Regions from separate parts of the Desulfosalsimonas propionicica genome, predicted to be linked through region 1. Evidence: predicted binding sites of a transcription regulator. Region 1 holds the regulator's gene; each other region holds the start of a gene.
What was found. Region 1 encodes sigma-54, which starts transcription at its own class of promoters, with help from an activator protein. Its sites were predicted from a motif close to TNTGGCACANTTTCTGCTNT; they were not measured.

Region 1 (2,191 bases):
CAAAGCCCGAAAGCCATGACCCGAACCCTGAATTTAAAAAGCCTGGTAAAGACCTATCATGGCCGAAAAGTGGTCGATCAGGTCGACCTGAACCTGACCGGAGGCGAGGTGGTGGGGCTTTTGGGACCCAACGGGGCGGGAAAGACCACCACTTTTTATATGACCGTTGGCCTGATCCGCCCTGACGGCGGCCATGTGTTTCTCGATGATGCAGACATCAGCGAGGATCCCATGCACGTCCGGGCCCGCAAAGGGGTGGGATATCTGCCCCAGGAACCGTCGGTATTCAAAAAGCTCAACGTACGCGACAACCTGCTGGCAATTCTCGAAACCCTGCCGATATCCAGGGCCGAGCAGGAGCAGAAAGCTGATGAACTGCTCGACGAGCTAGGCATCAAACGGCTATCGGCGCAGAAAGCCGGAGTGCTTTCCGGCGGAGAACGCCGGCGGCTGGAAATCAGCCGGGCACTGGCCACGGATCCGGCCTTTATTCTGCTTGACGAGCCCTTTGCCGGCATTGATCCATTGGCGGTGATCGATATTCAAAATATCATTTCACATCTGAGCCGGCGGGGTATCGGAATCCTGATTTCAGACCACAACGTTCGGGAAACCCTGGGCGTGTGTGACAAGGCCTATATTTTAAACAACGGCGAGGTAATCGAGTCGGGCGGCCCGGAAAAGATCGCCCAAAGCCCTGTTGCCCGAGAAATCTACCTGGGAGAAAAGTTCAGACTCTGATATGGCAATCGAACTCCAACAGAACTTAAAACTCCAGCAGCATCTTGTTATGACTCCGCAGCTGCAGATGGCCATCAAGCTTCTGCAGTTATCACGCCTGGAACTCGTGGAAATGGTTCAGCAGGAACTGGAAAGCAATCCCACCCTGGAAGAATCAGAGACCGTGGAAACGCCCGAGGAAACCCCGGCGGAAACGCCTGAAGCCGCGGATGCCAGGGAAATCACAATGGAGGAATCATTTGACGAGCGGCTTGACTGGCAGCAGTACATGGACGAATACAGCTCCACGGGACGGGTTCACTATGAGTCCGAGGAAAAGGAGGCGCCCAATTACGAGGCCTTTACCGCCAGCCGGACAAACCTTTACGATCATTTGCGCTGGCAGCTGCTCATGACCCGGCCCACGGCCGAGCAGGAAGCCATTGGAAGCCTGATCATCGGCAACCTGAACAAATACGGCTACCTTGACGTCCCCCTGGAAGATGTCGCCCAAATGGCCGAAACCGATGTTTCACAGGTCAAAGACGTGCTTTATGTGATGCAGACCTTTGATCCGCCGGGCATCTGCGCCAGGGACTTAAGCGAGTGCCTGCTGATTCAGGCCCGGCAGTTCGGCATTGTAGATCCTGTTGTAGAGGCACTGTTGCGCGATCACATCAATAACCTGGAGAACAAACGCTATCAGGTCATTGCCCGCGAGCTGAAATGCAGCATGGAAACCCTGTCTGCAGCCATCGAGCTCATCCGCCAGCTCGATCCCAGGCCCGGATTCCGCTACGGCGACGAGGATCAGATCTACATCACCCCGGACGTCTACGTGTACAGGGAAGGCGACGATTATATCGTTATGCTAAACGACGACGAAATCCCCCAGCTGCACATCAATTCCTACTACCGCCAGGCCGTGCGCAAAGGAGAACCCATTGCCAAAGATACGCGCACTTATCTGCGCGACCGGCTCAGGTCTGCCGAGTGGCTCATCAAAAGCATTCAGCAGCGGCGGCGGACCATCTACAACGTCATGGTCAGCATCGTCAAATTCCAGCGCGATTTTTTCGACCAGGGCATCGCTCATTTAAAACCCATGGTCCTGCGGGACGTGGCAGAAGACATCAACATGCATGAGTCCACCATCAGCCGTGTGACCACCAACAAATACGCCCATACCCCGCATGGCATCTTCGAACTCAAGTTCTTTTTCAACAGCTCCATTAACCGGGCTGACGGCAACACCATTGCCTCGGCCAGCGTACAGGAGGAAATGAGAAAGATTATTGCCGGAGAAAACCCCAAAAAGCCCTACAGCGATAAAAAAATCGCCGACATGCTCGAGGCGGCATCCGGCATCCGCATCGCCCGTCGGACCGTTGCCAAGTACAGGGAAATAATGGGGGTTCTTCCATCAAGCAAGCGTAAACAACCCTAATCAAGGAGGCAGGTACCCATGCAA
Region 2 (2,191 bases), on a different contig from region 1:
AACGCATCGAGTTCAGGACCCCGGATCCGTCCTGCAACGGGTATCTGGCCTTTTCCGCCATTCTTATGGCGGTCATCGACGGGATTGAAAACAAGATTGATCCGGGCGATCCCATGGACAAAAACATCTATGACCTGCCCCCCGAGGAGCTGGCCCAGATCGATTCCGCCCCGGGCTCCCTTGAAGAGGCTCTGCAGGGTCTTGCAGATGACCACGCGTTTCTGCTCAAGGGCGATGTGTTTACCAAGGATGTAGTTGAGCGCTGGATTGAGTACAAAATGGAAAAAGAGGTCAATGCCATCAAGTTGCGGCCTCATCCGCACGAGTTTTTCCTGTATTACGACATTTAGTCCCCCCTCCTGACTGCGCAAAAGCGCAGGCGGATAAAAAGGCGGTCCCTGTGGTCAGGGGCCGCCTTTTTTGATGGCGCCGTAAAAGCCCAATATATGTGTTACGCGCAATTTCTTAGAATTTCACGTACGGATAAGTCCTTTGCATTCTTTGAAATTGCGCAAGCCTTGATCTTGAACTTTTACGGCACCATCTGAAATCAGACTTCCAAGGAAGTCCAAGGTCGGAGTTTCAGTTTTTGAAGCAACATTGAGCGTTTACGGAAAAATTCAGCAAATGCCGGAGCGTAAAAATTTCAAATTGTTTGAGGCCGGCAGGCCGAGTTTTTGAAATTTTAGCGAAGGCATTTGATGAATTCGTAAAGGGGCAGGAGCGAAAAAACTGAAACCCCGGCCGCAGGGCTTCCTTCCTGCAACAACAGCGGACGCGCTAAAAAGCTTTTTGCAATGCCATCTTTTTGTGCCTAAAAATTTACAATTTTGTTATTTTTCTATTTTAACATTGCAAAAATGTAATATTCTTTTTTGGGCTTCTGAAGTGGCCTTTTTTTATATACTATAAAATCAAATGCTTATTTTAATAGCTTGCTTAATAGCAAATGGCACGCCAATTGCTATTAAGAAACCAAGGCCTTTCAGGTCAGCGCATCCAACTGTTTCTGAAAGCTGAAATTTAAAACCAGTAACTGAACCCGGGAGGTATCAGGAATGAAAACATTGCTATGGACAACGATGATATGGGCCGCAGCTTTGCTGCCGGCGTTTGCCGGCGACGGCCCTTCAATTGAATCAAACCACGCGGCCGTCGGCCAGGTCCAGACCCATGCGGATTATACATGGACGCTGGTTGCCGCCATTCTGGTTTTCTTCATGCAGGCGGGCTTTGCCATGGTGGAAGCCGGGTTTACCCGGGCCAAAAATTCCATCAACATATTGATGAAAAATCTCATGGATTTTTCCATGGGTTCGCTGGTGTTCTGGGCCGTGGGATTTGGTTTGATGTTCGGGGTTTCTAACACCGGCTGGTTTGGCACGTCCGGGTTTTTCTTAAGCGGTTATGAACCCGGCGGCGATCCCTGGGTGTTGATGTTCTGGATTTTCCAGGCTGTGTTTGCCGCCACCGCCGCCACCATCGTTTCCGGGGCCATGGCCGAGCGGACCCGGTTTATCGGTTATATCCTCTATACCATTTTTATTACCGGCCTGATTTATCCGGTGTTTGGCAGCTGGGCCTGGGGCGGGCTGCTCGACGGCGGCGGATGGCTTGAAAAATTGGGTTTTATCGATTTTGCCGGCTCCACTGTCGTGCATTCCGTGGGCGGGTGGGCCGCGCTTGCAGGGGCCGTGGTGCTGGGCCCCAGGATGGGCAAGTACGCAAAAGACGGTTCAATCCGGCCGATTCTGGGCCACAATATCCCCCTGGCCGGACTGGGGGTATTTATCCTCTGGATGGGCTGGTTCGGGTTTAATGCCGGCTCCACGACCGCGGCCAACACGGATGTGGCCCTGATTGCGGTCAACACGGCCCTGGCCGCATCCGCGGGTGCCGTGTTTGCCATGCTCACTTCCTGGATCAAGTTTTCGAAACCAGAGGTGAGCATGAGTTTAAACGGGGCCCTGGCCGGCCTGGTGGGGATTACGGCCGGGTGCGCCAATGTCTCGCCCACGGCATCGATTGTCATCGGGGCTGTGGCCGGCGTGATCGTGGTCATGTCGGTTTTGTTTTTTGAAAAGATCCGGGTGGACGACCCGGTGGGTGCGGTGTCGGTGCATGGTGTCAACGGTGCCTGGGGAACGCTGGCTGCGGGCATTTTTAATACCGGGGGAACATCTGCGGCCAT
Region 3 (2,191 bases), on a different contig from region 1:
ATCTCGGTAAACATGAGTCCGTATCCGCCATACCCGGCCGCCAGGTGCCGGAAGGCCACGTGGGTCAGACCGGCCATGGGCGCCATTAGCAGGCGCGAATCCGCCTGCCGGCCGCCGATGTCGATGGATCGGTTCAGATCTGCTGTCAATTGTGTCATTGGTTTCCTGTTTTCAAGATTGACGGCTTCGTAAAAGTCCAATATCTGCGTTACGCGCGATCCCTCAGAATTTCACGTACGTTAGGTACGCTGCATTCTTCGGAATCGCGCAAGCCTTGATCTTGAACTTTTACAAAGCCGTCAGATCGTGACTTTTTACGAGTGCATCATGATTAGTCCCGGTTTTTTGAAGCAGTATACCACGACCGAGCTGAAAACATAAGGGGACAATAAATGATAGAATGGCGGGATGGAAAGCAGATAAAAAAATGCCCGGAGCTCAACCGACAGGCTTGGCCCCGGGCAGTGGTTGCAGTCGGCCTACCAGCACCGGCCTCCTCTGTGGTAACCCCGTCCGCCGTAGCCGCGGGTTCCAACAGGTGCATTAATGCCGCGGTCCCGGGCCTTTGCCCGAATCTGCTCCCGAATGCTGTTCATTTCCTGCTGTAGCCGCGCGGCCTGCTTCGGGTCGGGATTGCCATTGGCCATCAGCGCATGATACTCACCGCGCTTGCCTGCCAATTCATTTCGAAGATCCGCGGTTTCATCAAGAAAAGCCTGATGCTGCGGTCCGAAGTTTTCGCCGTAATAACAGGTCCCGGCATGGGCTCCGGGTCCGTAGCCCTGATTGTAACCGCCCCCGGGGCCGCCCCGGGGCCCGGCAAATGCCACGCCCGCGATCAGACCGGCCACTGCCAGCACTGTAAGTATGGTAACTGTCTTTTTCATCATTTTTCCTTCCTCCTTTGGGTTATTGATTTTACAGTTTTTTCACAAATGATCTGTTTGACAACTTAAAAGCAACAGGTGTGCCAGCCTTTGAATAAAATTATAACACATTGATTTTTTATAGAAAAAACAATAAGCGCCAACTCAAAAAACATATGGTCATGGATTTTTCACAAGTTTTTGTATATATTTTATACAAGCCTGTAAAAAATATACTCACCAGGGGGCAAACAGGCTTCTTGCAAAGATTTAACTAACCGGTATTTTAAAATATTTTTGTATGTGCGGCACAGGGCATTAAATTTGCATGGATCAATATGATTGCCCTGTAAAAAGCTTTTTATGCTGCTTGGCATTTTTACAGGAAGAAAGCCCTGCGGCCGGGGTCGGTTTTTCCGCCCCATGTTTTTACAACCAATAAATAATAAAAGACAAAATCTTGATTTTACTTAACACTTAATCACTTAAAACTTAACTCTACCTGTAAAAAAGACTTTTTACAGGCCCATAAACTATGATCAACAAAAAGCACATAAGCATATACTCGTTTCCCTGGATGATTATCAGCGCCGCAGCCATCCTGCTGGTCATCGTTGTGTCTCTGGCCGTGAGCAACCACAACCGCGAAAAACAATACATGTCCCAAATTCTGCTGGAAAAAGGCGCTGCGCTGATCAAATCCTTTGAAGCCGGCACCAGAACCGGCATGCGGGCCATGGGCTGGAATGAAAACCAGGTTCAGTACCTGCTCCAGGAACTAGCGGATCAGGCCGATGTCCTCTACATCGCCATTACCGACATAAACGGCCGGATCCTTGCCCACAGTGATCCCGAACAAATCAATGCCCGGTTTTTCGTGAAATCCGGCGATCAGGAGGCCCTGAACCCGGGAGAATCGGCCAAATGGCAACTGACTAAAACACAAAGCGGAAAACCGGCATTTGAGGTTTACAGCTTTTTCAACCCTTTTTCCGGCCGGAACGCAAACCGCCGGCAAATGGGACACCTGCGCCAGTTCGCACCCCGGCCCGGCCGGGCTCAACAAGGCCGGTCCTGGCGCATCCCGGATAATTCTGAAGAAAACAAACAGATCATATTTATCGGATTTGACCGCACCCCGTTTATCGAGGCCCGGCAGCAGGACATTAAGATTACCGCCATTATTTCCTTGGTGCTCTTCATCCTGGGCTTTACAGGCATGGCCATCATGCTCATTGCGCGCAACTACAGAACTACCCGGCAGCGGCTACAGGATACCAGCGCCATGGCCGATCAGGTGGTCGCAAGCCTTCCGGTGGGCCTTA
Region 4 (2,191 bases), on a different contig from region 1:
ATCGCAAAGGCGCTTTTACCAGCGCCAACCAGGACAAAAAGGGTCTGTTTGATCAGGCCCACGGCAGCACCATCTTTCTTGATGAAATCGGGGATTTGTCTTTGCCCGTGCAGACCAAGCTGCTTCGGGTGCTGGAAGACAAGCAGATCATGCCCCTGGGCGACAGCCAAAGCCATGAGGTGGATGTGCGCATTATCACCGCCACTAACCAGAACCTGGAGGAAAAGATCAAAAACCGGGAATTTCGGGAAGACCTGTATTACCGGCTAAACGTGGCGTCCCTGCATATGCCCCCGTTAAAAGATATCCGCCGGGATATTCCCCTGCTGGCCGATCATTTTGTCAAAAAGATTGCCTGTGAAAACAATGCTGAGCCCAAGGTTCTGGCACCGGAAGTCGTGGATTATCTGTTAAATCGGAACTGGCCCGGAAATATCCGGGAGCTGGAAAACACCATCCGGGGCTGGTGCGCGCTGACCGCAGAGCCGGTCATCACCCTGGCTCATACCGGAAAAACCCCGCAAGCCAGGGTTCAGACGCCGGATGTCCGCCAGGTGGATGTGACCCGGCCCTATAAGGATTTAAAGGCAGAGATCATCGACAGCTTTACCCTGGATTACCTGTGCCGGCTGCTGGCCCACACCAGCGGCAATATCAGCTTATCGGCCCAGATCAGCGGAATCAAGCGCCAGTCCCTGCAGAAAATCATCAAACGCTATAACGTGTCCGTGGAACAATACCGGTCATAACCCGGTAAAAATCGTTCACAGTCCCCATTTTTGACCCCGGATGACGCATCAAAGCGGCACTGCCACCTTCAGGCGGCAGTGCCGCTTTTTTGCGGACCCGACTCCTTAATCACCCCTGAATTCAACGAAATTCGCCCTGACTGAAAGCCTTTGCGGATGTGCCCTGCTTTGTTGTTCCATGCCGCCCAAAGGCGGCAGTTTCGGAAATGGCAAATCTCGATTTTATTTTAAATTATATGAAATCAAGCTGTTAAAAATAGAGATGCAGTTTGGCACCTTTATTGCTCTTAAGAGCGGCGAAAAATTGCAACCCTATAATCCGTGTCTGCTCGGCCATGCCGGGCAGGCACCTTATTTTTTACAATTTTGAGGAGGAGAAAATGGTCGAAAACATTGAGCAAAGAAGTCCCGACGATGAAGTGGTAATGGACAAGCCCACTAGCCAGTGGTCTGATTTATGGAAAAAAGAGGATTACATGGCCATATGGCTCGGATTTGTGATCCTGCTGGTGGGTGTGCTGATTTATTTCAACAATGCGCCCTCGGACATGGACCAGACCATTTCCAGGGCCAATGCCACCCTGGAAGAACAGGCTGACCGGGCCCCGTTTAAAACCATTGAATGGTTCCAGGCCATGGATGCCAAATCCAAGCTAAAGGCCACAAGTTCATCCATCGGCAACACCATCAAGGAGTTTACAAGCAAGCCCCACGGCTGGAGCGGCAACCCGGTGCATGCATTCTACATGGACGAGCAAACCGCTGCTGAAATCCGCCGCAAAGCCACTGTGAAATACGAGGCCGCCAGTCAGAGAGCCGAAGCCGCCCTGGCCGAAGCCCGGCAGGCCCAGCAGGCTGCGGCGGCCGCGAATTTTAACAATGAATCGTTAAATGAACAGGCCTTTGACGAGATCACCCAGTGGCGCGAGGCCAAAGCAAGTGCATCAGCGGCCAAAAAGAAAGCCGGGGTTTCGGCTTATAACCAGATCCCGCATCTCATCGGCCTGATGATTGTGCTGGGGGTGTTTTTCGGCATCGGCATGAAGTTTATGGGAAAATCCTTTGGCCAGTTTGTAAAAGGGTTTTTGTTTGTGTTTTTGATTGCGATTCTGGCGTATACGGCCGCAGGCAATGCCACTATGAAGCATTACGGCATCGGCTATGCCGCCTGGGCCATTTTGTTCGGCTTGATTATCAGCAACACCGTGGGCACGCCCAAATGGGTCATGCCGTCGGTGCAGACCGAATATTTTATTAAAACCGGCCTGGTGCTGCTGGGCGCAGAAATTCTTTTCGGAAAAATCCTTTCCATCGGCGTGCCCGGAATTTTTGTGGCATGGGTGGTCACGCCCACGGTTTTGATCACCACCTATATTGTGGGCCAGAAATTGATCAAAATTCCTTCCAAGACCCTGAACATGACGGTTTCCGCTGACATGTCC

Region 2: HNR65_RS06205 (ammonium transporter) is a predicted target of sigma-54. The motif match lies at 949-968, and genes of this name have one in related genera.
Region 3: HNR65_RS12830 (periplasmic heavy metal sensor) is a predicted target of sigma-54. The motif match lies at 956-975, and genes of this name have one in related genera.
Region 4: HNR65_RS15060 (YeiH family protein) is a predicted target of sigma-54. The motif match lies at 1,018-1,037, and genes of this name have one in related genera.

What each region holds. Positions count from the first base shown of each region.
Region 1 covers NZ_JACDUS010000002.1:16,459-18,649, reverse strand. The annotation lists gene HNR65_RS03565 (LptA/OstA family protein) at 1-19, shown strand, start outside; gene lptB (LPS export ABC transporter ATP-binding protein) at 16-741, shown strand; gene rpoN (RNA polymerase factor sigma-54) at 743-2,167, shown strand; gene hpf (ribosome hibernation-promoting factor, HPF/YfiA family) at 2,186-2,191, shown strand, end outside.
Region 2 covers NZ_JACDUS010000003.1:39,261-41,451, forward strand. The annotation lists gene glnA (type I glutamate--ammonia ligase) at 1-350, shown strand, start outside; gene HNR65_RS06205 (ammonium transporter) at 1,059-2,191, shown strand, end outside.
Region 3 covers NZ_JACDUS010000008.1:50,350-52,540, reverse strand. The annotation lists gene HNR65_RS12835 (tRNA dihydrouridine synthase) at 1-158, opposite strand, end outside; gene HNR65_RS12830 (periplasmic heavy metal sensor) at 480-890, opposite strand; gene HNR65_RS12825 (ATP-binding protein) at 1,402-2,191, shown strand, end outside.
Region 4 covers NZ_JACDUS010000012.1:13,142-15,332, forward strand. The annotation lists gene HNR65_RS15055 (sigma-54-dependent transcriptional regulator) at 1-749, shown strand, start outside; gene HNR65_RS15060 (YeiH family protein) at 1,130-2,191, shown strand, end outside.